DNA from 2 places in the Cohnella hashimotonis genome. Region 1 is predicted to be linked to the other one. Evidence: predicted binding sites of a transcription regulator. Region 1 holds the regulator's gene; the other holds the start of a gene.
What was found. The regulator CtsR, encoded in region 1, represses protease genes until heat stress. The targets are predictions, from matches to a motif close to ATGGTCAATAAAGGTCAAACA.
Positions count from the first base shown of each region.

Region 2: the regulator CtsR is predicted to act here: its motif matches at 6,357-6,377, upstream of clpP (ATP-dependent Clp endopeptidase proteolytic subunit ClpP).

Region 1 is NZ_JAGRPV010000001.1:433-15,144, reverse strand. Features, by position in the region: gene KB449_RS00075 (ABC transporter permease) at 1-587, opposite strand, end outside; gene KB449_RS00070 (ABC transporter permease) at 590-1,708, opposite strand; gene KB449_RS00065 (ABC transporter ATP-binding protein) at 1,721-2,656, opposite strand; gene KB449_RS00060 (sensor histidine kinase) at 2,777-3,898, opposite strand; gene KB449_RS00055 (response regulator transcription factor) at 3,908-4,600, opposite strand; gene clpC (ATP-dependent protease ATP-binding subunit ClpC) at 4,754-7,222, opposite strand; gene KB449_RS00045 (protein arginine kinase) at 7,262-8,326, opposite strand; gene mcsA (protein-arginine kinase activator protein McsA) at 8,339-8,860, opposite strand; gene KB449_RS00035 (CtsR family transcriptional regulator) at 8,911-9,369, opposite strand; gene KB449_RS00030 (GNAT family N-acetyltransferase) at 9,755-10,921, opposite strand; gene KB449_RS00025 (MFS transporter) at 10,962-12,368, opposite strand; gene KB449_RS00020 (ArsR/SmtB family transcription factor) at 12,490-12,807, shown strand; gene KB449_RS00015 (VOC family protein) at 12,915-13,343, shown strand; rRNA gene rrf (5S ribosomal RNA) at 13,499-13,615, opposite strand; partial or broken rRNA gene KB449_RS00005 (23S ribosomal RNA) at 13,750-14,712, opposite strand, start outside.
Region 2 is NZ_JAGRPV010000001.1:7,011,033-7,025,744, reverse strand. Features, by position in the region: gene KB449_RS27920 (helix-turn-helix domain-containing protein) at 1-1,774, shown strand, start outside; gene KB449_RS27915 (ABC transporter permease) at 2,060-2,947, shown strand; gene KB449_RS27910 (carbohydrate ABC transporter permease) at 2,979-3,860, shown strand; gene KB449_RS27905 (extracellular solute-binding protein) at 3,927-5,486, shown strand; gene clpP (ATP-dependent Clp endopeptidase proteolytic subunit ClpP) at 5,666-6,247, opposite strand; tRNA gene KB449_RS27895 (tRNA-Arg) at 6,460-6,534, opposite strand; gene KB449_RS27890 (sugar-binding transcriptional regulator) at 6,833-7,861, shown strand; gene gap (type I glyceraldehyde-3-phosphate dehydrogenase) at 7,983-8,990, shown strand; gene KB449_RS27880 (phosphoglycerate kinase) at 9,092-10,273, shown strand; gene tpiA (triose-phosphate isomerase) at 10,284-11,039, shown strand; gene gpmI (2,3-bisphosphoglycerate-independent phosphoglycerate mutase) at 11,041-12,588, shown strand; gene eno (phosphopyruvate hydratase) at 13,175-14,467, shown strand; gene KB449_RS27860 (sensor histidine kinase) at 14,613-14,712, shown strand, end outside.

The sequences.
Region 1 (14,712 bases):
AACATGATGAAGGCCACCAGGAAACCGAGCGATTGATACGTCGTGTCTTTGACGTTGGACGCGTCGTTCAATTGCTCGTGGCTAACTTTGAAGCTGCCCTGCGAATAATCGCCGTAGATTTGCTCGAAGCGCGCCTTGTCTCCCTTCGATTCTGCGGCGATCGAAGCGACGTTTTTCAGATAGCCGTCCAGCATGGCCTGGACATAAGCCGTCACCTGCGCGCCTTTGACGGACAGCAGCTCGAGCTGCTGCGGCGAACCTGCCTTGAGCGTCTCCCCGAACCCTGCCGGGATAACGATGCCCGCGTCCAGCTTGCCCGCAGCGATCTGGTCCTTCAGGTCGGCATCCGACGTATCCGTTATCTTGACGCCGTCCAACGCCCCGATGAAGGCCGCGACGTCGCGGCCGACGGCGTCCGCGCCGTCTTGCTGCACGATGCCGATGCGGAGACCCGCGCCGCCGGCGTTGCCGTAGAGCGCGGCGGATATCAGGACGCCGGCGACGGGGAGTAGAAACAGAATCATATTCGAGCGTTTGCGGAAGGTGTTCCGAAAAGTATGGGCCATGAGCCAGAGGATCGTTTTCACGGTTAGATCGTCTCCCTTCTGCGGATAAAGAACATGCATACGGCGAGCAGGACGACGGCGCACGCGAGATTATAGCCTGCGGCCGTCAAAGCGGGGGCGGTGTCCCCGCCGAACACCGTCTCGATGACGCCGGCGTTGTTCCAGCGCAGCGGCGAGTAGTAGGATACGGCGCCGATAAAGCCGGTAAAGTCATTCACCGGAAAGTATGCGCCGCCTACGAACGAGGCGATCTGGATGAAGATGAGCAAGAACGAATGCGACGCTTTGCTGCGGAAGATCATGCCGACCGCGAGCCCGAAGCCGATGGCCATGAGCACCTCCGTGATCAGAACGAGCAGGACGTGCACCGGATGATCGCCCCAGTTGGCGCCGAAGGCGAAATGGCTGATCAGCATGACGGCGACGATGAAGATGGCGTTGATGACGGTGCTGCCAAGCACCTTGCCGGCGAATATCTCCGCTTTGGACACCGGCGCTGCGGCCAGCCGGACGATCGTGTGGCGGGTCCGTTCGGTCTCGATGAGCGCAGAGGCGCTAAGCGCCGCGTACAAGGCGATCATCGTCGTCATGGCGACCGCATAGTAGTCCATGGAGTTCGGCTGGCTGTCCGCTGTGAGCGACGTAGCCTTTACCAGTTGAGCGGGCGATTGGCCGCTGCCGTCGGTCCGAGACGATGCGCCTGCGTTCGCGAAGGCGGCCTCCAGATTGTAGCGGTCTGCGAAAGATCTCAGCATGCCCTGCAGGATGTTGCTCTCGACCGTGCTCCGGCTGTTGTCGTAATAAGCGATCCCCTTGTCGGAGACATCGGCGTAAGCCGCGTATTGCGCTTCCTTGACGGCCTGCTTGCCGTCCTGTCCGGTAGGTAGCGGTTCGATCAAGACCCCGCTTTCTTCGGCAGCCTTGGCGAAGCTCTCCCAGCCTGCTGCCAGCGCGGGGCTAGCTTGATCGATCTTGTAGGCCATTTTCACGTCGCTGATCTCGATGCTGCCGGAAAAGGCGTTGGACAGCGCCAGCCCCAGGATGAGCATGAGCGCGATCGGAAAGGCGAGCATGAAGAGAAAGGTGGACTTGTTGCGCAGCGCCGATACGATTTCTTTTTTCGCGATATGCAGCGTGTTCAAGCTCTCGCCCCCTTAGTCTCTCAGATTCCGGCCGGTCAGCGTCAGGAATACCGTCTCGAGGTTCGGCGCCTGCTCCTCGACCGCGCGAATCTCCATGCCGTCGCGGATGAGCTGTTGGACGATATCGTTCAGGTTGGCGATCTCGGCGCGCGACTGGATCTTGATCCGCTGTTCCTCGATTCGCACGTTCAGTACGCCGCGGATTTCTTTGAGTCGCTCCTGATTCAGCCCTTCGATGCTCTTGACGTCGATCCAGATTTCCTTGGAGTCCGTGATGATCGCCTTGAGCTGTTCCCTGGTGCCGTCGGCGATGATCTTGCCGTGGTCGACGATCGCGATGCGCGTGCAAATCTCTTCGACTTCTTCCATGTAGTGGCTCGTGTAGAGGATCGTGCAGCCCATGCGGTTCAGTTCTTTGACCGATTGCAAAATGTAGTTTCGCGAGTGCGGGTCGATGCCGACCGTCGGTTCGTCCATGATGATCAGCTTAGGCCGGTGCGCGATGGCGCATGCGATGTTGAGCCGTCGCTTCATGCCGCCCGAGAAGTTTTTCGGCAGCTCCTTCTGCTTGTCGCCGAGTCCGACGAAGCTGAGCGCCTCCTCCACCCTTGCCTTCAGCTCGCTGCCGCGGAAGCCGTACAGCCCGGCGAAAAACTTCACGTTTTCGAAGGCGGTCATATCCTCGTAAATGGCCAGATCCTGCGGCACGATGCCGATGTTCATCTTGGCGAAATGCGCGTGCTTGGCGATGTTTTTGCCGAGAAACTTGATCTCGCCCTTTGTCGGACGGAGCAGCGAGGCGATCATGCTGATCGTCGTGCTCTTGCCGGCCCCGTTCGCGCCAAGGAAGCCGAAGATCTCTCCTTCCTTCAAGGTGAGAGTCATATTGTCCACCGCCGCGAAGTCCCCGAACTTCTTGGTCAGTCCGCCGATCTCGATAATGTTCATCGCGTTTTCGCTCCCGTCGTTCATTTGTTGATCTAATCATAAAAAAAAGGACGCTCTTATGTCAGTGCATAAGTTCATCCTTTGGCATGAGAAATCTCATATGAACCGCTCATGAAAATCTCATGAGCCTACGCGCACGGGCAGCAGCGTCGTCACGCTGAAGCCGCGCGAGCCGTCGACGATGATCGTGCCGCCCTCCGTCGCCGCGCGCTCCTCCATGCCGACGATGCCAAGTCCCTTGACGACCCTGTCCGCTCCCCGGCCGTCGTCGCGCACGACCGCCTTGACGAATTTATTCAGGACGAGCACCTCGACCGCGATCGACTCGGCGCCGCTGTACTTGAGCGAATTGGTGACGGCCTCGGTGACGTTCGCCTGAATGATACGCCACTGCAGCTGAGTGATCGTATCGAGATCGCCGGCATAGTTAAGCGTCGCGCGAATGTCCTGCTTCGCCGACAGCTCGTCCACGAACAGCTGCAGGCGCCCGATGCCGAGCTGTTCGGCAGGCGGCTTCGACTGCTTCAGCGTCAGGCGGATGCGCTCCAGCCCTTCCTTGGAGATGACGATCGCGTTGCCGAGCAACTCCTCGGCCTTTGTCCGGTTCGTGTCGAGCAGCCGCCTGGCCGCCTCCATTTGAATGAGCGCGCCGGCCATCGAGTGGCCGATCTCGTCGTGAATTTGCTGCGACAGCCGGCCCCGCTCCTCCAGCTTGATCGTATACTCGGCCTGGCGCGCATATTCCTCGTTATCCGTGAGCGCACGGGTCAGCCTGCGCGCGTCCTCCTGGAGCTTGTCCCGCTCCTCCTCGCGAAGGGCAAGCCGCGCGTTCAGCTTGCAGGTCGAGATGTAAAGCATGAAGCACAGCGCCGCCGCCAGCGCGTAGGTCGGCCTGTCCTGTGCCGGCAGCAGCCAAGCGCCCGCGGCCAGCACGACGGCGGTCTGCCAGTTCGCGGCGCCGAGGCCCGAAGCGGCTTCGTACAGGTTCGGCACCACAAGCAGCAGGAACAGCGGATGCAGCTCCAGCGCGCCGTAAACCGCGAGGGCGGCGGACAGCGCCGACAGCGCGAGCGATGCCATTTTGATGCGCCTGAGGGGCGGGAGGCCGAAGCTCAGGCACGTGTACAACAAAAGGACGAGCATATAGGCGGGCCGGAACGAATCGTCATGAGGCGTGCCGTACAGCGCGTATCCGATAAACAGCAGCAGCGCGGATTTGCTCCAAAGCAGCCATAGCTCCATCGGCGCTTTCTACTCCTCTTCCGGCACGCGGGCTTCGCCCGTGAGATAGTAGATCGCGATCTGCGTACGATGCTCGAGGCCGGTCTTGTTCAGGATCGACGTAATATAGTTGGCCGTCGTGCCCTCGGAGATGAACAGCTTGCGCGAGATCTCCTTGTTCGACAAACCGCGGGCGATCTGCTCCATGATGTCGAGCTCGCGCTCGGTGAACAGGCTGCGGTCGATCGCTTCGCCCGGCTTGGCGGACGGCGCTGATGCCGGTGCCTGCGGTTGCGGCGTAGTGCCCTGCGCGAGCTGCGCCTTGATTTTGTCAAGCACGACGTCCTGGAGCACGTCGTGGTTGTTATGCACGCTTTTGATGGCGTCGCGAATGCGCTCGGGGTCGTTATTTTTCAGCAGGTAGCCTCTGGCCCCGGCCTTGATCGCTTCGAGAATGTATTCCTCGTCGTCGAAGGTCGTCAGGATCAGCGGCTTGGTCTTCGTATTGGCCGCGATGAGCCGCGCCGCCTCCACGCCGTTCATGTTCGGCATGCGAACGTCAAGCAGCGCCACGTCCGGCGCGTGCGCCTCGCAGAAGGCAGCGGCCTGGGCGCCGTCCTCCACCGTCCCCACGACCTCGAATTCCTCGAAGCTCGTCAGGATGATCTTCATCCCTTCCCGGATAAATGAGTTATCGTCGGCGATCAGCACTTTGATCGGCAAACTCTTCCACCTCGCTTTATGTCTATGATGATCATAAGCGCTGCGGGAGCGAGGCGCAATCGGCTAGATTGGCAGATGGCCGCAACGCAGAAAAAAACCGGCGGGACGACTCTAAAGAGTGTCCCGCCGGCGCGGATGTTGCGAGCAATCGGATTAGCTGTTATTCTTGACCGCTTCGTTCTCTTCGGGAGACGACGGCTTGGTGTTGTTCACGACAAGCGCGCCTTCCTTTTCGTCGATCTCGAGCGAGTCGCCCTTCGAGATCTTGCCGAGCAGCAGCTCCTCGGACAGACGATCCTCGATATGCTTCTGGATCGCCCGGCGCAGCGGACGCGCGCCGTAAGCCGGATCGAAGCCTTCCTTGGCAAGGAAGTTCTTGGCCGCTTCGGTCAGCTCGAACTTGACGTCGTGCTCGACAAGGCGCTTCTTGAGATCGTCGGCCATGAGCGTGACGATCTGCGCGATGTGCTCTTCGGCGAGCGGGTGGAAGACGATCGTCTCGTCGATCCGGTTCAGGAACTCGGGGCGGAACGACTTCTTCAACTCGCCGAGCACCTTATCCTTCATGTTGTTGTAGTCCTTGCCAGCATCCTGCACGGCGGTGAAGCCGAGCGAGGAATTGCGCTTGATCTGGTCGGCGCCGACGTTGGACGTCATGATGATCAGCGTATTGCGGAAGTCTACCGTGCGGCCCTTGGAGTCGGTCAGACGGCCGTCTTCAAGTACTTGCAGCAGCACGTTGAACACTTCGGGATGCGCCTTCTCGATCTCGTCGAGCAGGACGACCGAGTAAGGCTTACGGCGGACCTTCTCGGTGAGCTGGCCGCCCTCATCGTAACCGACATATCCTGGAGGCGCCCCGACGAGACGGGAGGTCGAGTGCTTCTCCATGTACTCCGACATGTCGATGCGGATGACCGCGTTCTCGTCGCCGAACATCGCTTCGGCCAGGGCACGCGCGAGCTCGGTCTTGCCGACGCCCGTAGGCCCGAGGAAAATGAACGAGCCAATCGGACGCTTCGGATCCTTGAGTCCGGCACGGGAGCGGCGTACGGCGCGGGCGACGGCCTTCACGGCCTCCTCCTGGCCGATGACGCGGTCGTGCAGGATGCTCTCCAGCTTCAGCAGGCGTTCGGTCTCTTCCTCCGCCAGCTTGACGACCGGGATGCCGGTCCAGCTCGCGACGACCTGGGCGATATCGTCCGGCGTCACCTCGGAATCCGTGCGGCCCTGCTTTTCTTTCCAGGTATTCTTGGTAGAATCCAGCTCTTCGCGGATCTTCTGCTCGGTGTCGCGCAGCGCGGCAGCCTTCTCGAACTCCTGGCTTTGCACGGCGGCGTCCTTCTCCTTGCGGATATCTTCAAGGCGCGCTTCGAGCTGCTTGAGATTCGGCGGTACGGTGTACGAGCGCAGTCTGACCTTGGAGCTGGCTTCGTCGATCAGGTCGATCGCCTTGTCAGGCAGGAAGCGATCCGTGATATAGCGGTCGGACAACTTGACTGCGGCTTCGATGGCGTCGTCCGTAATCTTGACCCGGTGATGCGCCTCGTAGCGGTCGCGCAAGCCGTTCAGGATCTGGATCGCTTCTTCAGGCGACGGCTGGTCGACGGTAATCGGCTGGAAGCGGCGCTCGAGCGCTGCATCCTTCTCGATATACTTGCGGTACTCGTCGAGCGTCGTCGCGCCGATGCACTGGAGCTCGCCTCTCGCGAGAGCCGGCTTCAGGATATTGGACGCGTCGATCGCGCCTTCCGCGCCGCCCGCGCCGATCAGCGTGTGCAGCTCGTCGATGAACAGGATGACATTGCCGGCTTGGCGAATCTCGTCCATGATCTTCTTCAGGCGGTCTTCGAACTCGCCGCGGTACTTGGTACCGGCGACGACGGAGCCCATATCGAGCGTCATGACGCGCTTGTCCCGAAGCGTTTCGGGAATCTCGTTGTTTACGATGCGCTGCGCCAGGCCCTCGGCGATCGCCGTCTTGCCGACGCCGGGTTCGCCGATGAGGACTGGGTTGTTCTTGGTCCGGCGGGAGAGCACCTGGATCACGCGTTCGATCTCCTTGGCGCGCCCGATGACCGGGTCGATATTGTTGTCGCGTGCGCTCGCGGTCAGGTCGCGTGCCAGACCGTCGAGCGTAGGCGTGCTTACATTGTTAGAAGGCCCGTGATTCTGCGATACGCTCTCGCTGCTGCCGAGGAGCTGCAGCACCTGCTGGCGCGCCTTGTTCAGGCTGATGCCGAGATTGTTGAGTACGCGTGCCGCCACGCCCTCGCCTTCGCGGATCAGACCGAGCAGGATATGCTCCGTGCCGACATACGTATGGCCGAGCTTGCGCGCTTCGTCCATCGACAGCTCGATGACTTTTTTCGCACGCGGGGTGTAGGCGATGTTGGTCGGCTGCTCCTGGCCGCGTCCGATCAAGGATTCGACTTCGTCCTGGATCTTCTCGAGACCGAGGCCCAGCGCGATCAGCGCCTTGGCGGCGATAGACTCGCCTTCGCGGATTAGACCGAGCAGAATGTGTTCCGTACCGATATTGTTGTGTCCCAAGCGCACCGCTTCTTCCTGTGCCAATGCAAGAACCTTTTGTGCGCGTTCGGTGAATCGTCCGAACATCATGAGACAGCACCTCCTCCGTATAATATAAGAATAGATGATTTAGGCATGAGTTGCCAGTCTGGACGAGATCATTTGGGCGCGAGTCATGTCCCGCTGCTCCGGACTAAGCGCCTCGCCGTAAGCCTGTTGCAGGTATCCGGGCTGAATCGAGACGAGCAATTCGTTCAGCGTACCCTCGTCCACGCCGGGCAGCAGGCCCAGATGAACGCCGAGCCGCAGATCCGACAGACGCTGCGAAGCTTCCTTCGCGTCGATGACGGCGGCATAGCTCAGAATGCCGAACGACCTCTTGATGCGGTCCTCGACCTTCAGTCTCGACTCGCCCATCAGCTTGGCCCGCGCCGCCTTCTCGTGCTCGATGATCTGGCGGGCGACCGCATGCAGATGGTCGATGATTTCGGCCTCGGACTGGCCAAGCGTGATCTGGTTCGATACCTGGAACAGGTTGCCCGTCGCCTCGCTGCCCTCGCCGTACATGCCCCTCACCGCCAGGCCGACCTGCGTGACCGCCGACAGGATCCGGTTGATCTGCCCCGTTATGACAAGCGCGGGCAGATGCATCATAACCGATGCGCGAATGCCCGTGCCTACGTTGGTCGGACAGCTGGTCAGGAATCCGTATTTCTCGTCGAAGGCATAGTCGACGGCTTCCTCGAAGATATCGTCGATCTTGCTTGCGGTATCCCAGGTTTCCTTCAACTGAAATCCCGCATGCAGACATTGAATGCGCAAATGGTCCTCTTCGTTCACCATCAGGCTGACGTCTTCGCCCGGCCCGAGCATCAGCGCAGCATGCTGCGCCTGGTTCGCCAGCGCCGGACTGATCAGATGCTTTTCCACCAGCACCTGTTTCTCCAGCTCGCTCAGCTCGGACAGACGGATGCTGCTGACTTCGCCGAGACCGTTCAGCCTGCCGCTCTCATTTACCATCAGCAGCCGGTCCATCGCGTCGGATGCCTGCGAAGCGCTGGCCATCATCGGAAACGGCAGATGCCGCAAATTCCGGGCGATGCGGACTCGACTGCTCAGCACGACGTCGCGATCCGGCGCGTCCTCCTTCATCCAGGGGCTCAGCGCCTCCGCGGTATATTTCCGATTACCCATGTGCCGTGCCCCCTAACCGTTCTGGACTTCGCGCTCGAGCTCGCGGATGCGGTCGCGCAGATCGGCCGCGGATTCGAAATCCTCGCCCTCGATCCGGCTCTGCATCTCCCGCTTCAGGCCGTCGATCTCGCGCCGCAGCCTGACCAGTCCGCCGGCCCGCTTCGGTACCTTGCCTACATGGACCGTATTCCCGTGCACCCGCTTCAGCAAAGGGTCGAGTCGTTCCGCGAACTGCTTGTAGCAGTGGGCGCAGCCGAACCGGCCGAGCTTGCTGAATTGCCCGTAAGTCATCCCGCAGCCCTCGCATCGCTGCTGCTGTTGGACCTGCGCTTTGGCGCCGGACAAGCCGGAGGGGTCGAAGTCCATGAGGCCGGAGAGCAGATTGTGGATGGAAAAGCCCGACGGCGTCCCGGGAATGAGCTCGCCCTTCTCCCTCGCGCACGCTTCGCAAATGTGAAGCTCCGTCTTTTCTCCGTTGACGTACTTTGAAAAATGAAGCGTTGCCGGCCGCTGGCCGCACTCCTGGCATACCAACTTGATCTCCTCCCCACGGCTATAATGGTTGGCTAACAAAACGGCCCGGTCTAACGCGCAAGAAGCGCCAGCAGCATGACCCGCATCAGGTTGGACCTCAGCTCGTCCTGCAGCGGCTGCTTGAGCGGCAGCGCCTCCGGCGAAAGCGCGGTGCGCATCAGATGCGCCTCCCGGGCGGTAACGATGCCTGCCTCCTCGAGCTGGTAGATCAAACCGTTGGCCTTGTTCTCGTCGATCCGGCTGCCTGCGCTCTGATGGAGCAGTCGCTGCACGGCTTCCAAAGAAGGAAGGTCCACGCGTTGAATGCGGATATATCCTCCGCCGCCTCGTTTACTCTCTACACTATACCCCTTTTCGAGCGTAAACCGCGTGCTGATGACGTAGTTGATCTGGGAGGGCACGCATGAGAACTTCTCCGCGAGATCTCCCCGCTGGATCTCGATCGAGCCTGCGCCGCTCTGCAAAATCTGCTTCAGATAATGCTCGATCAGATCGGATATGTTGCGCATAACAAGAGCCTAACCCCCTTTCCGGAGAACGGCTTTGACTTCTGACTTTGACTTTCTTTGACTATAACCATATTATACGCACTTTATAATAAAATGCAACCCCGCTAGTCGTTCCGTTCGAAGCCGGGCGCCAAGTCCCTCTTCTCCTCAGTATGCACCGATTCGGTCACGTTTAAAGATCGAAAGCCTGCACTTTTCCTGATGCGAAGATCTGGTTATCATTTACATTATCAATCTCATGAGAAAGCGGTGATCTTATGTCGCCGACAACGGTCGAGCTGGAGATGGCACAGTAACATAAGCTGCAACATTTGCGAAAGAAGACGAAAAAAGCGCAAAGCCATCCAGCCTGTCGGGCAAATGGGCGATGCGCCTTCTCGCTCCTTCAAAAAAAGTCCATCAGGAACGTATCGTATCTTGGCAAGCGGCGTTCGAGCAGGCCGACGAGCTTCGAATCGCCGCCCAGTCTGCCTGCCTCGGCCAGCGGGGTCGGACGACGCCCACCCAGCAGCAGCGCGGTCAGCGTCTGAATGTCCAGCGTGACCGAAGCGGCGGAATCTTCTACCGTACGCTTCAGCTCCGCCTTGCCGTTTGCCCCGAGGGACAGTCGGAACATGCCGTCGTTCCAGTCGGCATGCGCATCCTGCAAGCGAAGCAGCAGCGATTCATCCGTGCCCGGCGCAAAGCGGTATTCGGACACGAACGCTTCAGCATCTACGATACGCGACATAAAGTACGGATGCGTCTCCTGTTTGAATCGAGGATCGGAAACTAAAAACGGCAGCGGGTCATTCGAGGGCACCGTCAACAGGAGCCGGTCGATCATGGAATCGTGGTTGCCAACAAAATCCCACAACCCACTGCGTGCCCCTTCCGTGACGGATACCCATTCGAGCACCGTCATGACCCGATTTTCCACCTGATAGTGGAGATAACCTTCCGGTTCGCCAGCTTCGTTGCGGTACAGGGCGAGCAGCCCCGGCGTGATCCAGCGCTTGCGCGTCCACCACTCCTCGGTTCTGTCCAGCGTGCCGGTATAACGAGACGCTGCCTTGGCGTACAATTCCGCGACCGCAGCCGTATTCGGCGCGATGCGCTCCACGCTCCCGGGCCCATTCCTTTTCGCCGGAAAATGGCGCGGCTCCAGCTCGTATTTTTTGCGCTCCACGGTCATCTCCCAGCCGTATTTGCGATAAAAAGGAAAAGCGAACGGATGCAGCATGCTGATCGTTTGTCCCTGCTCGCGCATTTCCGTCAGCGAGGCATGCAAGAGACGCGACACGCAGCCGTGCCGGCGCGCTTCGGGCCAGGTCGCCACGCCCGCGATGCCGCCCATTTTCATGCTGGTACCGTTCACCCATACGCGAAACGGAAGCAGGATCAGCGCCGACAGCAGCTTGCCTTGATCGTCAAAGGCGCCAAGATGCTCCTCCGGCCGAAAGTAGCGGAGCTCCGTCTCCCTACGGTCCTGCGGCAGCTTGAATTGAAAAGCGAATTCGGATAAAGCGATCCGCTCGTCAAAATCCTCGAGCGACAGATGGCGAATGTCCATGCGGTTTGCCCAACCTCCCTTATGCTACAACTATAATAGCTTAAGGACGATCCGCTTGCACGGCCGGGGCAAGTACGGGCTTTGCGCTTCTGTCGCGAAGGTACAGGTAGGCGCAGCCGATGGACAACAGTACGACGACGGCCAGTCCCCAATAGATGTTGCTATACGCTTCGCGCAGCGGCAGGCGCTTCTGCCAATCGATCGCGCTCGCGGACAGCGCCACGCCGAATGCGCCGCTCACGAACTGGAGGAGTTGGAACAGTCCCATGCCGGAGCCGATCTGCGAGGCCGGCAGCAGCCGCGACATCTCGTTGGAGATGCTGCTGGTCATGAAGGTGAAGCCGAGGCTGAGCAGCATGTAAATCAGCAGGATCGAAACATAGGAAGTTCCGGAAAGCAGCGCGAACAAGACGACGGAGAGCAGAATGAGCACAGGGATGTAACGGATTATCGCCGCGTTGCCGCTGCGGTCGATGAGCCCGCCGACTTTGCGGGACATTAGGAGCGCAAGCAGCGAACCCGGAAAGATCACGAGTCCCGACTCGATCGCGCTGAGACCGTGAAGATGCACCAGGATCTGCGGCAGCAGAAATAGGGTGGCGAAGCTCGACAAGTACGCCGCAACGCCGACCGCGCCGAGCAACAGGTACCTGCGGTTCGCGAAAAGCGCGGGCAGTACGAACGGAAAACGAGCCGTGCGGATGCGAGCGGCGAACAGGATCAGCGCCAGCGCGCCGCCAGCAAGCATGTACCATTGGTGATTCGTCAAAAATAACAGCAGACCAGTCGTGCTGACGGCAGCCAGCAAAGCGCCAGGCAGGTCCAGCGATCCGGCGCCCTTGCGTTCGCTCGGCAGTACGATCGCTAGTACAGGCACGAGAATAAGCGTCAGAGCGCTGACGGCAAACAGAAGATGCCAGCCGAGATACTGCACGACGGCGCCGCCGACGACCGGGCCCAGTCCGAGGCCGAGCGATGCGGCGGACATAATGATCGCCATCGCGGCGCCTCTGCGCTCAATCGGCACGTACCGGCTGATAAGCACCAGCGACAGCGAAGGAATCGCGCCTGCGCCGGTCGCTTGCACGATCCGCACGATCAGCAGCATCAGGAAGCTGTTTGCGAAAAGCCCAATGATGGCTGCGAGACCGAAGAGCAGCAGGCTGATTACGACAAGGCGCCTGATCGGCACGTAGTCCGACAGCCGGCTGTACGTAATGGATGATATCGCGAATACGATAGAATAACCGGTAACGATCCAAGATGCGCTCGACGGCGACAGCGCGAAGTCGTGCGTGACGTCCGGCAGCGCCAGGTTGAACATCATCGTATTCATAATTACGAGTACCATAGCCAGGCCAAGGATGAGCGTCGCGACCTTCTCCGACTTAAACGCCGTATTTTCCGTGTTCGCAGCTGCACCGTTACCAGCCTTTATTGCGTTCATTCGATTCATCTCCATTCGCTTATTCCAATGTTTTAATGTTCTATGATTATCGAACAATAGAAATATAACATCCCTTGTGCTAAAATGCAATTATGATTCAATAATAAAGGAGGGCTCCGCCATGAAGCCGCTCTTCCATCCGGATACAGCGGATATCCAGCTCTCTTCCGTTCTATATGCGCTGAGCGATCCGGTTCGCCTGATGATGGTCTACAAGCTGCGACAGAACGGTGAACGCGCCTGCGGCGATATCGAGTTGCCGATCGCCAAGTCCACCGTGTCCCACCACAGCCGCACGCTGCGCGAAGCAGGCGTCGTGCGCACGCGGACGCACGGTACTCACCGTCTGTTGTCCCTTCGCGAAGAGGATCTGGAGACTCGCTTTCCTGGACTGCTGAATTCCATTTTAGCTTCTTACGAAGAAACCGATGAGCTCTGAGCTCTCGGTTTTTTTGCATCGATGACAAGAATTGTCACTATTAGCGGGTATGCTGGCTTTGAGGACGCCGGATGGGTGACCCAATAATAGCCAAGGAGCTGATCGCAATGAGCATTCATTTTGTTCCCTTTATCCAACTAGACGGCCGTGCCAAGGAAGCCATCGATTTTTATGTCGAAGCGCTTGGCGCCGAAGTGACCTTCAGCCAGACCTTTGGCGCCGGCCCTGGAGCATCGGAGGGCCATGTGCCGGAAGCAACGAAGGAGCGGATCGCCCACAGCGAGCTAAAAATCGGCGAAGCCCAGCTCATGGTCGCCGATTCCGAGCCGGGAAAGAAACCGCGAGAAGGAGACCTGCTCACGGTCTGCATCACGACGCCCGATGCCGAAGAGGCAACGCGTATGTACAATGCGCTTCGCGAAGGCGGCGAAGTGATCACGCCGCTTGCCGCCTTCCACTTCAGTGCCGCCTATGGCGTCGTGAAGGACAAGTTCGGCGTCACGTTCCAGTGCTTTACCTCAAGGCGGCGCAGTTAGCGGGACCTCAGCGAAATCGGCTACACAGGAAGCCTCTTTCGGTGCTTTAAACTTCAGTCTCGACTCCCTGTTTCCGCAACTTGACCTAGCACCAACCAATCGCAAGCAACAAAAAACCACCTTCCGAAGAAGGTGGTTCTCACTGCTGCGCATTAGCCTGGCGACGTCCTACTCTCCCAGGACCCTGCGGTCCAAGTACCATCGGCGCTGGAGGGCTTAACGGTCGTGTTCGAGATGGGTACGCGTGGGACCCCTCCGCCATTACCACCAGACCTACTGTGCGGCGTTTGCCATACAGCTTTGCAGCTTTACAGAGCTTGCGCCCTGAAAACCGGATGCGAAACGAACCTGCGCTTAGAAATGCTCTTACCTGTGCGGCTTGCCGTTTGTTCCTAGATCGGAACAGTAGGATAAGCCCTCGACCGATTAGTACTCGTCAGCTGCACGCATTGCTGCGCTTCCACCCCGAGCCTATCAACCTCGTGTTCTCCAAGGGGTCTTACTAATTGGGAAATCTCATCTTGAGGCGGGCTTCGCGCTTAGATGCTTTCAGCGCTTATCCCTCCCGCACTTGGCTACCCAGCGATGCTCCTGGCGGAACAACTGGTACACCAGCGGTGCGTCCATCCCGGTCCTCTCGTACTAAGGACAGCCCCTCTCAAATTTCCTACGCCCGCGACAGATAGGGACCGAACTGTCTCACGACGTTCTGAACCCAGCTCGCGTACCGCTTTAATGGGCGAACAGCCCAACCCTTGGGACCTACTTCAGCCCCAGGATGCGATGAGCCGACATCGAGGTGCCAAACCTCCCCGTCGATGTGGACTCTTGGGGGAGATAAGCCTGTTATCCCCAGGGTAGCTTTTATCCGTTGAGCGATGGCCCTTCCATTCGGTACCACCGGATCACTAAGCCCGACTTTCGTCCCTGCTCGACTTGTAGGTCTCGCAGTCAAGCTCCCTTATGCCTTTGCACTCTTCGAATGATTTCCAACCATTCTGAGGGAACCTTGGGGCGCCTCCGTTACGCTTTAGGAGGCGACCGCCCCAGTCAAACTGTCCGCCTGACACGGTCCCTTCACCGGATTCACGGTGACAGGTTAGAACCTAGATACGATCAGGGTGGTATCCCAACGGCGCCTCCATTGAAGCTTGCGCTCCAACTTCTTAGGCTCCCACCTATCCTGTACAGACCGTACCCAAGTTCAATATCAAGCTACAGTAAAGCTCCATGGGGTCTTTCCGTCACGTCGCGGGTAACCTGCATCTTCACAGGTACTAAAATTTCACCGGATCTCTCGTTGAGACAGCGCCCAAGTCGTTACGCCATTCGTGCGGGTCAGAATTTACCTGACAAGGAATTTCGCTAC
Region 2 (14,712 bases), 7.0 Mb from region 1:
GCCGGCTGTATCCTTGGACCCTTCCGCCGTCGTGAGCCTGAGCATACCATACGCCGACATCAGCCGTTATCTGACTCCCCGACAGGAGATGGGGATGCCGTTCGTTTATGACCGGGAATTTCATATGATCCATGACCAGCTGCCGCTGGCCGATGAGCAATTGCCGGATTTGGACCGCTATGCGAAGCAGATCGAAGACACCGGGCTTCAGCAAGGGTTGATACCCGTGCGCGTGAACGGCGAGAGCTACAATATTATTTTCACCAAATCGGATTATAACGGGGGATGGACTTACGCATCCTTCATCTCCGTCAGGGAGATGACGAAGGAAGCGGAAGCCATCAAGTGGTTCACGCTAGCGGTCTGTCTGCTGGTGGTGACTGCCGGCGTTGCGCTTTCCCTTCCGGGCACCAGAAGCATTTACGTGCCGGTAAGGCGCTTGTACGACCAGGTTGTCGTCGCTCCGGGGCGCGGCAAGCCCGTCGAGGTCAAGGATGAATTCGAAGAGATCGGCGAGAAGGTCAGGCATATCCTCCTCAGCGAGAAACGTTTGAACAGCGAATTGGAGCATCAGCGCAAGCAGCTTAACGACTTTCTGATGCTGAAGCTTTTCCTGGGAGAAGCCAGACCGAAGGAGATCGAAGACAAACTGGGAGCGAACGCGTCGCAGTGGGCCGAAATGAATGTCGTCGTGGTCGCGATCGACACGTGGGAGGGGACGCGTTACGGCGAGAGCGACCGAAACCTGCTGTTGTTCGCAGCCGGCAATATCGTGTCCGACCTGGTCATGCCCGAGCACCGGCTGCTTGCGCCCATCGTCTCTGACCAGTCCATTCTGTTTCTCTTCGGCAGCGCATTCGACTCCCGCGAAGCGCATGGACAGCTGCTGGACAGCCTTACCGGGAGCATTCAGCAGATGATCAAAGCCTACCTGAAGCTGCAAACGAGCATCGGCATCAGCCGCGCCTTCCACAGCCTGTCGGGGGCCGGCAGAGCTTACAAAGAGGCGCTGAACGCGCTTGATTATCGCATCAAGCTCGGATATGAATCCGTTCTGTATATGGATGACGTGTCGCTGAGCCGGCGTACGGTTCCGGAGTATCCTGAAATGCTGAAGAACGAACTGGTCGACGCCATCAAGCTTTATGACCGTGAACGGGCTTGCGGGCTGCTTCGGCAGTTTTCCGCGGAAATCTTCAGCAACCCGATGTCGAATCGCGAGTACCGGATGATGATGATCGTGCTCCTGGCCGATCTCCTGAAGCTGCTGCGGGAATTCGGCGAGCTGCCGCAGGCTCTGTTCGGGGAGGAAAAATCGCTGTTCGACCAGGTATTCGAGCTGCGGACGCCGGACGAGATGATCCAATGGTTCAACGAACGCCTCATTATTCCCGCGATCGGGCTGCTGGAGGAAATGAAGGCGACCCGGCACCGCAGCATCTCCAGCGAACTGATCCGCATGGTTCAGGAGGAATACGATACCGATCTGACCTTGGAGGCATGCGCATCCCGTCTCCACTATCATCCCGATTATGTCCGGCATGTCTTCCGGCGCGAGGCCGGCATGCCCTTCGGCGAATATCTGGCCTTGCACAGGCTGAGCGTCGCCAAGACGTGGCTGGCGGAGACCTCCATGAAAATAGCCGAGATCGCGGAAAGGCTGCAGTATACGAACTCTCAGAACTTTATCCGGTACTTCAGGAAAATGGAGGGGATGACGCCGGGACAATACCGCAATGCCCAATACGACGAATACGACGCGGACCGCCGATAACGGCGGCCGCGTTTTTTTGCGCGGCGGCCAAAGCCGCCGTGGATCATTTCCGAGCCGCGCCTGATCATTTCCGGACACCGGCCGTGGCTGCGCGTTAGAGCCGAACCGGATTATTGCCCGAACCGCCGCGCGTTCCGTATGCTGAAGCTGCTCATGAGCCGGCTCAACGAAATGGAGGCAAACAAGATGAAGCAACCGGATTCCCTGGCGTCATCCATGATAAGTCCTGCGCCTCTGGCAAGAAGGCGGGCGCTCAGACGGGAGCTGTGGACGCGACGCATCCGTATGGTCAGGATGGACTATTGGCTCTACCTGATGCTGCTCCCGGGACTCTTATATTTTCTCGTATTCAAATATATCCCGATGTGGGGCGTGCTGCTGGCCTTTAAGGATTACCAGCCGTTCAGCGGCTTCTGGGGCAGCCCTTGGGTGGGTTTCAAGCATTTTGAGCGTTTTTTCACGGATCCTTCCTTCTGGATTCTGTTCCGCAACACGTTCATTATCGCCTTCTATAATCTGGTCTTCTTTTTCCCGCTGCCCATCATCGTCGCGCTGATGCTCAACGAGATCAAGAACGAGACGTTCAAGCGTCTGGCCCAGACCTTCATTTATGTACCTCACTTCTTCTCCTGGGTGGTCATATCGGGCATCACCTACATCATGCTGACCACGGAGGGCGGCATTGTTAATCAGGTCATCGAATTTTTCGGCGGGGAGAAGATCAATTTTCTGCTGAGCGAGAATTGGTTTCGCACCATTATTACTTCCCAGGCGATCTGGAAGGAAACGGGCTGGGGCACGATCATTTTCCTGGCAGCGCTGGCAGGCGTGGATCCCTCCTTGTACGAGGCGGCGCGGATGGACGGCGCCAACCGGTTCAAGCAGCTCCTGCACATTACGCTTCCCGCCATTCGCAGCACAATCGTCATTCTGTTGATTCTCCGGCTGGGCAACTTCCTTCATCTCGGCTTCGAGCAGATCTATCTGATGCTGAACGGCATGAACCGGGACGTAGGGGAAATCTTCGATACTTATATCTACACCAACGGCATTCAGCGCGGCTTGTTCAGCTATACGACGGCCGTCGGACTGTTCAATTCCCTGGTGGGGCTGGTGCTGATCGTCATTTCCAATAAGCTTGCCAAAAAATTCGGCGAAGAAGGCGTGTACTAGCCTTCCGCGTCCAGCAGAAAGGAGCTTGGCCATGATCCGCGAGTATAGTGCGGCAAGCAGGCTGTTTACCGCATTCATTTACATCGCCGTCGGTTTATTCGCGCTGGTAACGATCATCCCCTTCATTCATCTGATCGCGGCTTCCCTCACGACGGCAGAGGAGCTTCGGGAAAAATCGTTTATTTTGTTTCCTCGCGTCATTTCCTGGGATTCCTACGCTTACATTCTCAGCACGAATACGGTCCTCCGCAGCATGGGGGTTACGGTGCTGATCACCGTGACGGGAACGTTCGTGAATATTGCCATGACCACGCTCATGGCCTATCCGCTGGCGCACAAGACCCTGCTGGGCCGGGACCGCATCATGCTCCTCGTGCTGTTTACCATGATATTCAGCGGCGGCATGATTCCGTCTTTTATCCTGGTCAAGCAGCTGGGCATGCTTAACACTTACTCGTCGGTCATTATTCCCGGCGCCATCAACGCTTTTAATCTCATCGTCATTAAAAACTTCTTTCAGCAGCTGCCCGACGGTCTCGAAGAATCGGCCAAGATGGACGGCGCGAGCCATCCTTATATTTTGGCCCGGATCGTGATACCGCTGTCCCTGCCCGCCATCGCCACGTTCTCCCTGTTTTATGCGGTGGGCCATTGGAACGCGTTTCTGGCGCCGATTCTTTATCTGAACGATCCCGATAAGTGGCCGGTGCAGGTGCTGATGCGGCAGATCGTCATCCTGTCCCAAGGGGGCGTGGGCGACGCCACGGACATGGGCCCGGACTTCGTGCTTCCGCCGGAGCAGACGCTCAAATCCGCGGTCATCGTTTTCGCCAATCTGCCGATCCTCCTGGTCTATCCGTTTTTGCAGAAGCACTTCGCCAAGGGCGTGCTGTTGGGCTCGGTAAAAGGCTGATCGGCCGCAGGGCTGCCGGCTTTTCACATATGCGGTACACTTTAAACAAAGGGAGAGGTTGTCAGGATGAAAAGATGGAACAAGCTTTTGCCGGTCATCGGCGTAGGTGCGATGTCGGCGGGGCTGCTGGCCGGCTGCGGAGGAAATAACGAGGGGGCGGCAAGCGCGCCGTCGGGCGGCACCGCAGCTGCCGCTTCTTCAGCCGCTTCGGAGACGGCCAAGGAGCCGGTCGCGATCTCCATGATGATGCCGTATTACTCCACGGAAGCGCCCAAGAACAATCCGATCGTCAAGAAGCTGGAGGAAATGACGAACACCAAGCTGGATATCACCTGGGTGCCGGACGCGGCGTACAAGGATAAACTGTCCGTCAGTCTGGCCTCCGGCGATCTGAAGCAGGCGACGGTCATCTCCCATCTGGACGGGGTTATTTACGCGCCGGCGGTTGTAAGCGGTGTCCGTTCCGGCGCCTTCTGGGAGATCGGGCCGATGCTGAAGGACTTTCCGAACCTCAGCGCCAAGCTCAACCCGGATGTCCTGCGGAATGCCTCCCATGACGGCAAGAACTACGCCTTGTATCGTCCTCGGGTACTGGCTCGCGGCGGAATCATCTACCGCAAGGACTGGCTGGACAAAGTGGGGCTCTCGGAGCCCAAGACGCTGGATGAGCTGTACGAGGTTATCAAGGCCTTTACGCTGAACGATCCGGACGGGAACGGCAAGAACGATACCTACGGTCTCGTGTCCCGCAAGGGCTTCAACGATTTTCATATGCTGGCGGGCTTCTTCGGGGCGGGCAACGACTACGAGGAGCGGGACGGCAAGCTGGTTCCCAGCTTTACGACGGAGGAGCAACTGAACGCACTGAAGTTTTTCAAGCGGCTCTACGACGAGAAGCTGGTGAACCCGGACTTCGCGGTGACGGAAGGCAACCAGTCCAGGGCGATGCTGGAGGGAGGCAAGGCGGGCATGATGATCTCCACCGCGCTCGACGATGCGCCGAGCATGGACGTCGCCGTCAAGAAAACCAATCCGCAGGGCGAAATCGACGTCATCTCGCGGATCGAGGGCCCGAAGGGCGAGCGGATCATGGCTTCTCCAGGCTACAACGGCATCTTCATGTTCCCCAAGAGCGCGGTGGAAACGGAAGAGGAGATGAGACAGATTCTCGGCTTCTTCGATAAGATGTTCGACGAAGAAGTCGCCAATCTGCTGGCCTGGGGCATCGAAGGGACGCATTATCATCTGGAGGACGGGTTGGTCGCCGCCACGGAGCAGGAGCTTGCTCTGCGGACCGAGGACAGACTGCCGATCGTTCAATTGTCCGTCGTCAGCGACGAGATCCCGACCCTGAAGGCGAAGGATACGCCGCTGGCCGGCAAGGTCAAGCAGATGTTCGCAGACAATGTGTCGATCGCGGTGTCCAATCCGGCGTTCTCCATCCAGTCGCAGACGCTCACCGAGAAGAGCGGCGAGCTCGATAAGATCAAGAACGATGCGCGGCTGCAATATATTTTGGGCGAGATCGACGATGCCGGCTGGAGCAAAGCTGTCGAGAAGTGGATGAAGGCCGGCGGTTCGCAGGGGATGGAGGAGCTGAACGCGGAGTATGTCAAGCTGAAGTGACCGGTTGCTAGATAGGCGCTGACCCTGCGTGCGGGTCAGTGCCTTTTTTTGTGGTTGGAGGCGATTCGTAGGCTGAGGCGGGATCGTAAGCCGCCCGGCCAAAGCAAAAGCCCCCGTTAACCGCCGGGATGCGGCGGACGGGGGCTTATAGCGATGGGAATGCGCTGTGCGGGTTCCTGTTAAACCTTCTCGATAACCTTGTCGACGAGGCCGTACTCTCTTGCCGTCTCGGCTTCCATGAAGTTGTCGCGGTCGGTATCCTTCTCGATGCGCTCGAGCGGCTGGCCCGTGCGTTCGGAGAGGATACGGTTCAGCTTGTCGCGGAGCTTGAGGATGCGGCGGGCGCGAATCTCGATGTCGCTCGCCTGTCCCTCGGCGCCGCCGAGCGGCTGGTGGATCATCACTTCGGCGTTCGGCAGCGCGAAGCGCTTGCCCTTGGCGCCCGCGGCGAGCAAGAACGCGCCCATGGAAGCGGCCATGCCGACGCAGATCGTGGAGACGTCCGGCTTGATGTACTGCATCGTATCGAAGATCGCCATACCGGCCGTAATGGAGCCGCCTGGGCTGTTGATGTATAAGTGGATGTCTTTCTCCGGATCTTCGGCCGCGAGGAAAAGCAACTGCGCGATGATGGAGTTGGCAACCACATCGTTGACCTGGGTGCCCAGGAAGATGATGCGGTCCTTGAGCAGACGGGAATAGATATCGTATGCCCGCTCTCCTCGATTAGTCTGTTCGACGACCATAGGGACAAAGCTCATTGCGTGATCCCTCCTCGGGGGTGTGGATAGTGGTGTGGCGGTCCTGGCTCCGACGTCTCCCGGAAAGGCGCGGGTTGACCGTGAATCCATTCTAATGGATCATGAACCCAATGTCAAAGAAAGTCAAACATAGGTCGAAAAAAAGCGCCCGTATGGCACGGGCGCGTCTGCTGCATCATAAGTTTCGGCAAAACTGCCTATTAGAGCGAATATGGCGCGCCCGTAGGGAATCGAACCCCAATCTCAGGCTCCGGAGGCCTGCGTCATATCCGTTGGACCACGGGCGCACGTCGATAACAGCAAGATTCATTATAGGCGATCGAATGGGGAAAAGCAAGGGCTTTGAAAAGGATTCAAACGGGGTAAAAAGGGTACGTGCGCTTCCCATGTCTGTACGGCTCAGCGGGACTCCCGTCCGTTACTCGCGAACTTATCTTGGGCTTGCAACGCGCGGTCGAATCCGATAAAATGAAAACAGGAAGTGGGACTTAAAATGTCACAGTGGGACGTAATCGGTCCCATACCGTGATTCCCCGTCGCATTCCGGCTATATTCATCCGGCACTTAAGGGAGAGACGGTATAGGATGCGGAACATTCTTGAGATGCAACAAAAGCTCGTGCCCGACATTATGCAGGTGCTGCAGAAGCGCTATGACATTTTGCGCCGTATCGGGGTCACGGGTACCGGCGGCAGGCGGACGCTGGCGGCCAGCCTGGAGCTGACGGAGCGGACGCTGCGGGCAGAGCTCGACCTGCTGCGGTCGCAGGGCCTTATCGAAGCGGGAACGACCGGGGTCAGCCTGACGGAACGCGGCCGCCGCTTGCTCGAAGAGATGGAGCCGATGGTAAGGGAGCTGTTCGGACTGTCCGATCTGGAGGCGGCGCTTCGCAAGCGGTTCGGCCTGAAGCAGGCGGTCGTCGTTCCCGGCGACTCGGACGTCTCCGAGGAGGCCAAGCGCGAGCTGGGCCGGGCGGGCAGCAAGGTGCTGCGCCGCGTCATCGGCCCCGGCGACATCGTCGCCGTCATGGGCGGCACGACGATGGCGCGCATGGCCTCGCAGTTCTCGGTGCCGTCGCCGCTGCGCGACAACTGGTTCGTGCCGGCGCGCGGCGGTCTCGGCGAGAGCGTGGACTACCAGGCCAACACGATCGCCTCCGAGCTCGCCAAGCGGACGGGCGCGCGGTACCGGATGCTGCACGTGCCGGATCATCTGAGCGAGGACGCCTACCAGACGATCATGCAGGAGCCGAACGTGCGGGAAGTCGTGGATATGATCCGCAGCGCGCGTATCGTGGTTCACGGCATCGGGGACGCTAGCGCCATGGCCCGCCGGCGCAAGCTCGACGCGGGCACCGTGCAGGAGATTCTGCGCGACGGCGCGCTCGCGGAGGCGTTCGGCTACTACTTCGACCGGGAGGGCGCGGTCGTCCACCGCATGGCGACCGCCGGGCTCCGCCTCGAGGACATAGAGGCCGCCGAGTCGGTCATCGGCATCGCCGGCGGACGCAGCAAGGGCGAGGCGATCGCCGCCGTTATGCGCTTCGGACACGACGACGTGCTCGTCACCGACGAAGCGGCTGCCGAAGAAGCGCTCAAGCATGCCGGCGTCTGACGCTGACGCCGGCACCCCAGGACCGGGACGAAGCTCCCGGTCCGGCAGAACAAGTGGTCTCGGCGCTCGTGCGCCTGACATAGATCAAATCTTATTTTCACAACCCAAGGAGGAACTATCAATGACGGTCAAAATCGGTATCAACGGCTTCGGTCGCATCGGTCGCAACGTATTCCGCGCTTCGCTCAACAACCCTGAGGTAGAAGTGGTCGCCATCAACGACCTGACGGACGTTAACACGCTGAAGCACCTGCTCAAATACGACACGACGCACGGCAAGCTGAACGCGACGGTCGAAGCGGGCGAAGGCGCGCTGATCGTAAACGGCAAGACCATCAAGGTATTCGCGGAACGCGATCCGGGCAACCTGCCGTGGGCATCCGTTGGCGCCGAGATCGTCGTTGAATCCACGGGTATCTTCACGGCGAAGGAAAAGGCCGAGCTTCACCTGAAGGGCGGCGCGAAGAAGGTCATCATCTCCGCTCCGGCTACGAACGAAGACATCACGATCGTTATGGGCGTCAACGAAGACAAGTACGATCCGTCCGCGCACACGATCCTCTCCAACGCTTCTTGCACCACGAACTGCCTGGCGCCTTTCGCTAAGGTTATCAACGACCAATTCGGCATCGTCAAGGGTATGATGACGACGATCCACTCCTATACGAACGACCAAAGCGTACTCGACCTGCCGCACAAGGATCTGCGCCGCGCGCGCGCCGCTGCAGAGAACATCATTCCGTCCACGACGGGCGCTGCGAAGGCCGTATCGCTGGTACTGCCTGAGCTGAAGGGCAAGCTGAACGGCATGTCGTTCCGCGTACCTACGCCTAACGTATCCGTTACCGACCTCGTAGCCGAAGTTAAGGGCAACGTTACGGTCGACGAAGTCAACGCTGCGCTGAAGGCTGCCGCAGAAGGCCCGCTGAAGGGCATCCTGAACTACTCCGACGAGCCGCTCGTATCGAGCGACTACAACGGCGACCCGGCTTCCTCCACGATCGACGCGCTGTCCACGATGGTCGTCGAAGGCAACATGGTGAAGGTCGTTTCCTGGTACGACAACGAGTGGGGCTACTCCAACCGCGTCGTAGACCTGGCTGCGTTTGTCGCTTCGAAGGGTCTGTAAGAGTTACTTCATAGATGCATGTTAACGGCAAAGAGGAGACGCGAGCGCTCCTCTTTCCGTCCGTACGGGCATTACCAGATATCGGAGGGAGAGTCTGCCTTATGAACAAGAAGAGTGTCCGCGACGTGAACGTTTCCGGGCTGAAAGTATTCGTGCGCGTCGACTTCAACGTCCCTGTCGAAAACGGCGCGATCACCGACGACACGCGTATCCGCGAAACGCTGCCTACGATCAAATACCTGATCGAAAACGGCGCGAAGGTTATCCTGGCGAGCCACTTTGGCCGCCCGAAGGGCGAAGTCGTAGAAGAACTGCGCCTGACGCCGGTCGCTGCACGCCTGTCCGAGCTGCTCGGCAAGCCGGTTGTCAAGGCTGACGAAGCCGTAGGCGCTGACGTTCAAGCCAAGGTCGACGCGCTGCAAAACGGCGACGTGCTGCTGCTTGAAAACGTCCGTTTCTACCCGGGCGAAGAAAAGAACGATCCTGAGCTCGCTAAGCAATTCGCGGCTCTGGCCGATCTGTTCGTCAACGACGCATTCGGCGCCGCCCACCGCGCGCACGCGTCCACCGAAGGCATCGCTCACCACCTGCCGGCCGTATCCGGTCTCCTGATGGAGAAGGAGCTCGACGTGCTGGGCAAGGCGCTTAACGATCCGGACCGCCCGTTCACGGCGATTGTCGGCGGCTCCAAGGTCAAGGACAAGATCGACGTCATCGACAAGATGATCGAGATCGCCGACAACATCATCATCGGCGGCGGCATCTCCTACACCTTTTTCAAGTCCCAAGGCTACGAGATCGGTCAATCGCTGCTCGACGAGTCCAAGCTGGAGAAGGTTAAGGAATTCGTCGAAAAGGCGAAGCAGCTCGGCAAGAAGCTGTACCTGCCGGTCGACCTCGTCATCTCCGACGACTTCAAGTCCGACAAGAACATCGAGATCGTGAACATCGACGGCATCCGTCCCGACTGGGAAGGCGTCGACATCGGTCCGAAGACCCGCGAGATCTACGCGGACGTCATCAAGAACTCCAAGCTGGTCGTGTGGAACGGGCCGATGGGCGTTTTCGAAGTCGAAGGCTTTTCGAACGGCACGCGCGCGGTCGCGCAAGCTTGCGCCGACACGTCCGCATACACCGTCATCGGCGGCGGCGACTCGGCAGCGGCGGCGGAGAAGTTTAAGCTGGCAGACAAGATGGACCATATCTCCACCGGCGGCGGCGCGTCGCTCGAATTTATGGAGGGCAAGGCGCTTCCGGGTGTCGTAGCCCTTAACGACAAGTGAGGGTGAACCCATGAGCAGAACTCCGATCATCGCAGGCAACTGGAAAATGTTCAAGACCGTCTCCGAAGCGACCGCGTTCGTGTCCGAAGTGAAGGGCAAGGCGGAAGTCGCCGGCGTCGAGACCGTCGTCTGCGCGCCGTTCACGGCGCTGCCGGCGCTCGTCGAGGCGGTTAAAGGCACGTCGATCAAGATCGGCGCGCAAAACATGCACTATGAAGACAACGGCGCCTTCACCGGCGAGATCAGCGGCGTCTTCCTGAAGGATCTGGGCGTCGACTTCGTCATCATCGGCCACTCCGAGCGCCGGCAGTACTTTGCCGAGACCGACGAGACGGTGAACAAGAAGACGCACGCGGCGTTCAAACACGGCCTGACCCCGATCGTCTGCGTCGGCGAGAAGCTCGAAGAGCGCGAAGCCGGCAAGACCGACGAAGTCAACCGCGTACAGACGACGGCGGCGCTGGCCGGCCTTACCGCCGAGCAAGCTGCCGAGGTCGTCATCGCTTACGAGCCGATCTGGGCGATCGGCACGGGCAAGTCGTCGACGGCAACGGATGCCAACGACGCGATCAAGGCGATCCGCAGCGTCGTTGAAGGACTCTTCGGCGCTGAAGTAGCCGGCAAGGTCCGCATTCAATACGGCGGCAGCGTCAAGCCGAACAACGTCGCCGAGTACATGGGCGAATCCGATATCGACGGTGCGCTCGTCGGCGGCGCCAGCCTGGAGCCGGCTTCCTTCATCGCCCTGGTCGAGGGGGCGAAGTAAGATGGCCGCACCCAAACCGGTCGCGCTCATCATTCTGGACGGCTTCGGCCTTCGCGAGGAGACGCACGGCAACGCCGTTGCCCAAGCGAACAAGCCGAACTTCGACCGTCTGTGGGCGACCTACCCGCATACGCAATTAACCGCTCAGGGCGAGGCCGTCGGCCTCCCCGAGGGCCAAATGGGCAACTCCGAAGTCGGACACCTGAACATCGGCGCCGGTCGCATCGTTTATCAGGACCTGACGCGGATCACCAAGTCGATTCGGGACGGCGATTTCTTCGACAACGAGACGCTGCGGGGCGCCGTGAACCATGCCAAGACGAACGGCAAAAAGCTGCATCTGTACGGCCTTCTGTCGGACGGCGGCGTGCACAGCCATATCGCGCATCTGTTCGCGCTGCTCGAGCTGGCGAAGCGCGAAGGCCTGAACGACGTATACATTCATGCGTTCCTGGACGGGCGCGACGTGGCGCCGGACAGCGCGGTCGGCTACCTGACCCAGCTGCAGGCCAAGATCGAAGAGCTCGGCGTCGGCAAGATCGCCACCGTGCAAGGACGTTACTACGCGATGGACCGCGACAAGCGGTGGGATCGCGTCGAGAAGTCCTACCGCGCGATGGTGTACGGCGACGGCCCGACGGCGGTCGATCCGATCGCGGCGGTCAAAGCCTCGTACGAAGCGTCGGTCTACGACGAGTTCGTGCTGCCGACCGTCATCGTGGGCGCGGACGGCAAGCCAGTCGGCCTGGTCGAGTCGGAAGACGCGGTCGTGTTCTTCAACTTCCGTCCGGACCGCGCGATCCAGCTGTCCAACGTATTCACGAACGACGACTTCCGCGGCTTCGAGCGCGGCGATGGACGTCCGGTCGGCCTGTACTTCGTCTGCCTGACGCTGTTCAGCGAGACGGTCGGCGGGTTCGTCGCGTACAAGCCCAAGGAGCTCGACAACACGCTGGGCGAGGTGCTCGTGCAGCAGGGCAAGACGCAGCTGCGCATCGCCGAGACCGAGAAGTATCCGCACGTCACGTTCTTCTTCAGCGGCGGACGCGATCTGCAGCTGCCGGGCGAGACGCGGGTGCTGATCAACTCGCCGAAGGTCGCGACGTACGACCTGCAGCCGGAGATGAGCGCCTATGAGGTCGCGGACGCTGCGGTCAAGGAGATCGAGTCGGAGAAGCATGACGCGATCATCCTGAACTTCGCGAACCCGGACATGGTCGGCCACTCCGGCATGCTGGAGCCGACGATCAAAGCCGTCGAAGCGACGGACGCGTGCCTCGGCCGCGTCGTCGACGCGATCCTCGCGAAGGGCGGCGTCGCCGTCATCATCGCGGACCACGGCAACGCCGACATGGTCATCGACGATGCGGGCCGCCCGTTCACGGCGCACACGACCAACCCGGTCCCGTGCATCGTGACCAAGCACGGCGTGACCGTGCGCGACGGCGGCATGCTGGCCGACGTCGCGCCGACGCTGCTGACGCTGCTCGAGCTGCCGCAGCCGGCCGAGATGACCGGCCGCACGCTGCTCGCGCCGCTCGGCGAGTAATTCTCGCAGGAGGCGGCGCTTGCGGCCGCCTCTCCATGTCCGGGCAGTTGGGCGAGTACAGCATAGCGGGAGTTGGCGGCTTGCGGCCGCCTCTCCATGTCCGCTAAGACTGGGCGAACGGCGGCCGGACAGCAGGATTTCGAGGCATTCGCGCAAACGCCATTCTCCCGGCTTAAGATCCGCGCCGGACGACGGCAGGAATTCAGGCCTTGCGCGGCGAAGCTTGAGGGCGGGGCGGCGTATTGGTTGCGACTGTCTACCAATCAGTAGAAATAACTGCAATTTGGCAACTAATCGCTCCTGTCAGGCGCCTTCATGCGAAATAACGGTTAAAAAGCATTTAATTTGCAAAAATCCGAGGCAGTCGTCCCGATACAACGGAATTAGCTGCTTTTTAGCAACTATTTGTCTCCCTTCGGCATGCTAAGGCGCAAATAACTGCCTTTTGACAACTATTTCATCAGAAGAAGCGCCGCTCGAGCGGTTACCATTGTTCGGCACGCGACCGAGTTTTGGCACGCGACCGAGCTCAAACCGGCTAAGCAGTAACCTTCCATTAAAAACAAACCAAGGAGTGTTCACTCAAATGACGATTATCTCTGACGTCTATGCACGCGAAGTACTGGACTCCCGCGGCAACCCGACGGTTGAAGTAGAAGTCCGCCTGGAATCCGGCGCGTTCGGCAGCGCCATCGTACCGTCCGGCGCATCCACCGGCGCTTACGAAGCCGTTGAGCTTCGCGACGGCGACAAGGACCGCTACCTCGGCAAGGGTGTCGAGAAGGCCGTCGACAACGTCAACTCCATCATCGCGCCTGAGATCATCGGCTACGACGCGCTTGACCAAGTCGCGATCGACCGCAAGATGATCGAGCTCGACGGTACCCCGAACAAGGCGAAGCTGGGCGCCAACGCGATCCTGGCCGTCTCCATCGCCGTCGCGCGCGCTGCAGCCGACGCGCTGGACCTGCCGATCTACGCTTACCTCGGCGGCTTCAACTCCAAGACGCTGCCCGTGCCGATGATGAACATCGTCAACGGCGGGGCGCACGCCGACAACAACGTCGACGTGCAAGAGTTCATGGTGCTGCCGGTCGGCGCGCCTACGTTCAAGGAAGCGCTCCGCACGGGCGCCGAGATCTTCCACTCGCTGAAGAGCGTACTCAAGTCGAAGGGCCTGAACACGGCTGTCGGCGACGAAGGCGGCTTCGCGCCGAACTTCGGCTCCAACGAAGAAGCGCTGTCCACGATCATCGAAGCTATCGAGAAAGCCGGCTACAAGCCGGGCGTCGACGTGTTCCTGGGCATGGACGTCGCTTCCACCGAGTTCTACAAGGATGGCAAGTACCACCTCGAAGGCGAAGGCAAGTCATACACGTCCGCCGAGTTCGTCGACCTGCTCGCCAGCTGGGTTGACAAGTACCCGCTGATCACGATCGAAGACGGCTGCTCCGAAGACGACTGGGAAGGTTGGAAGCTGCTGACCGAGAAGCTCGGCGACAAGATCCAGCTCGTCGGCGACGACCTGTTCGTCACCAACACCGAGCGTCTGTCGAAGGGCATCGAGCAAGGCATCGGCAACTCGATCCTCGTCAAGGTCAACCAAATCGGCTCCCTGACCGAAACGTTCGAAGCGATCGAAATGGCGAAGACCGCCGGCTACACCGCCGTCATCTCGCACCGCTCCGGCGAGTCCGAAGACAGCACGATCGCCGACATCGCCGTTGCGACCAACGCCGGCCAGATCAAGACGGGCGCGCCTTCCCGTACGGACCGCGTCGCGAAGTACAACCAACTGCTTCGCATCGAAGACCGCCTGGCAGGCTCCGCCGTATACGCGGGCAAAAAGGCGTTCTACAACCTGAAGAACTTCAAGTAAGCCCGGCACGGCCCGCCGCGGCTGCGCGAATAGCATGACCTGACGATCCCCGGGGAACGCTGCCTATACGGCAGTGCTCTCGGGGATTGTTTTATTTCGTGCTATAATGAAAGCCGTTCAACCAGACTGCGGGGGATCTTCCGAAGTGAGAATCAAAAAGGTGTACCGGAACTATTTTCAGAACAATCTGTTCGTGAAAGTCATTCTTGTATTTACCGTCATCGTCAATCTGACGATCATTGCGT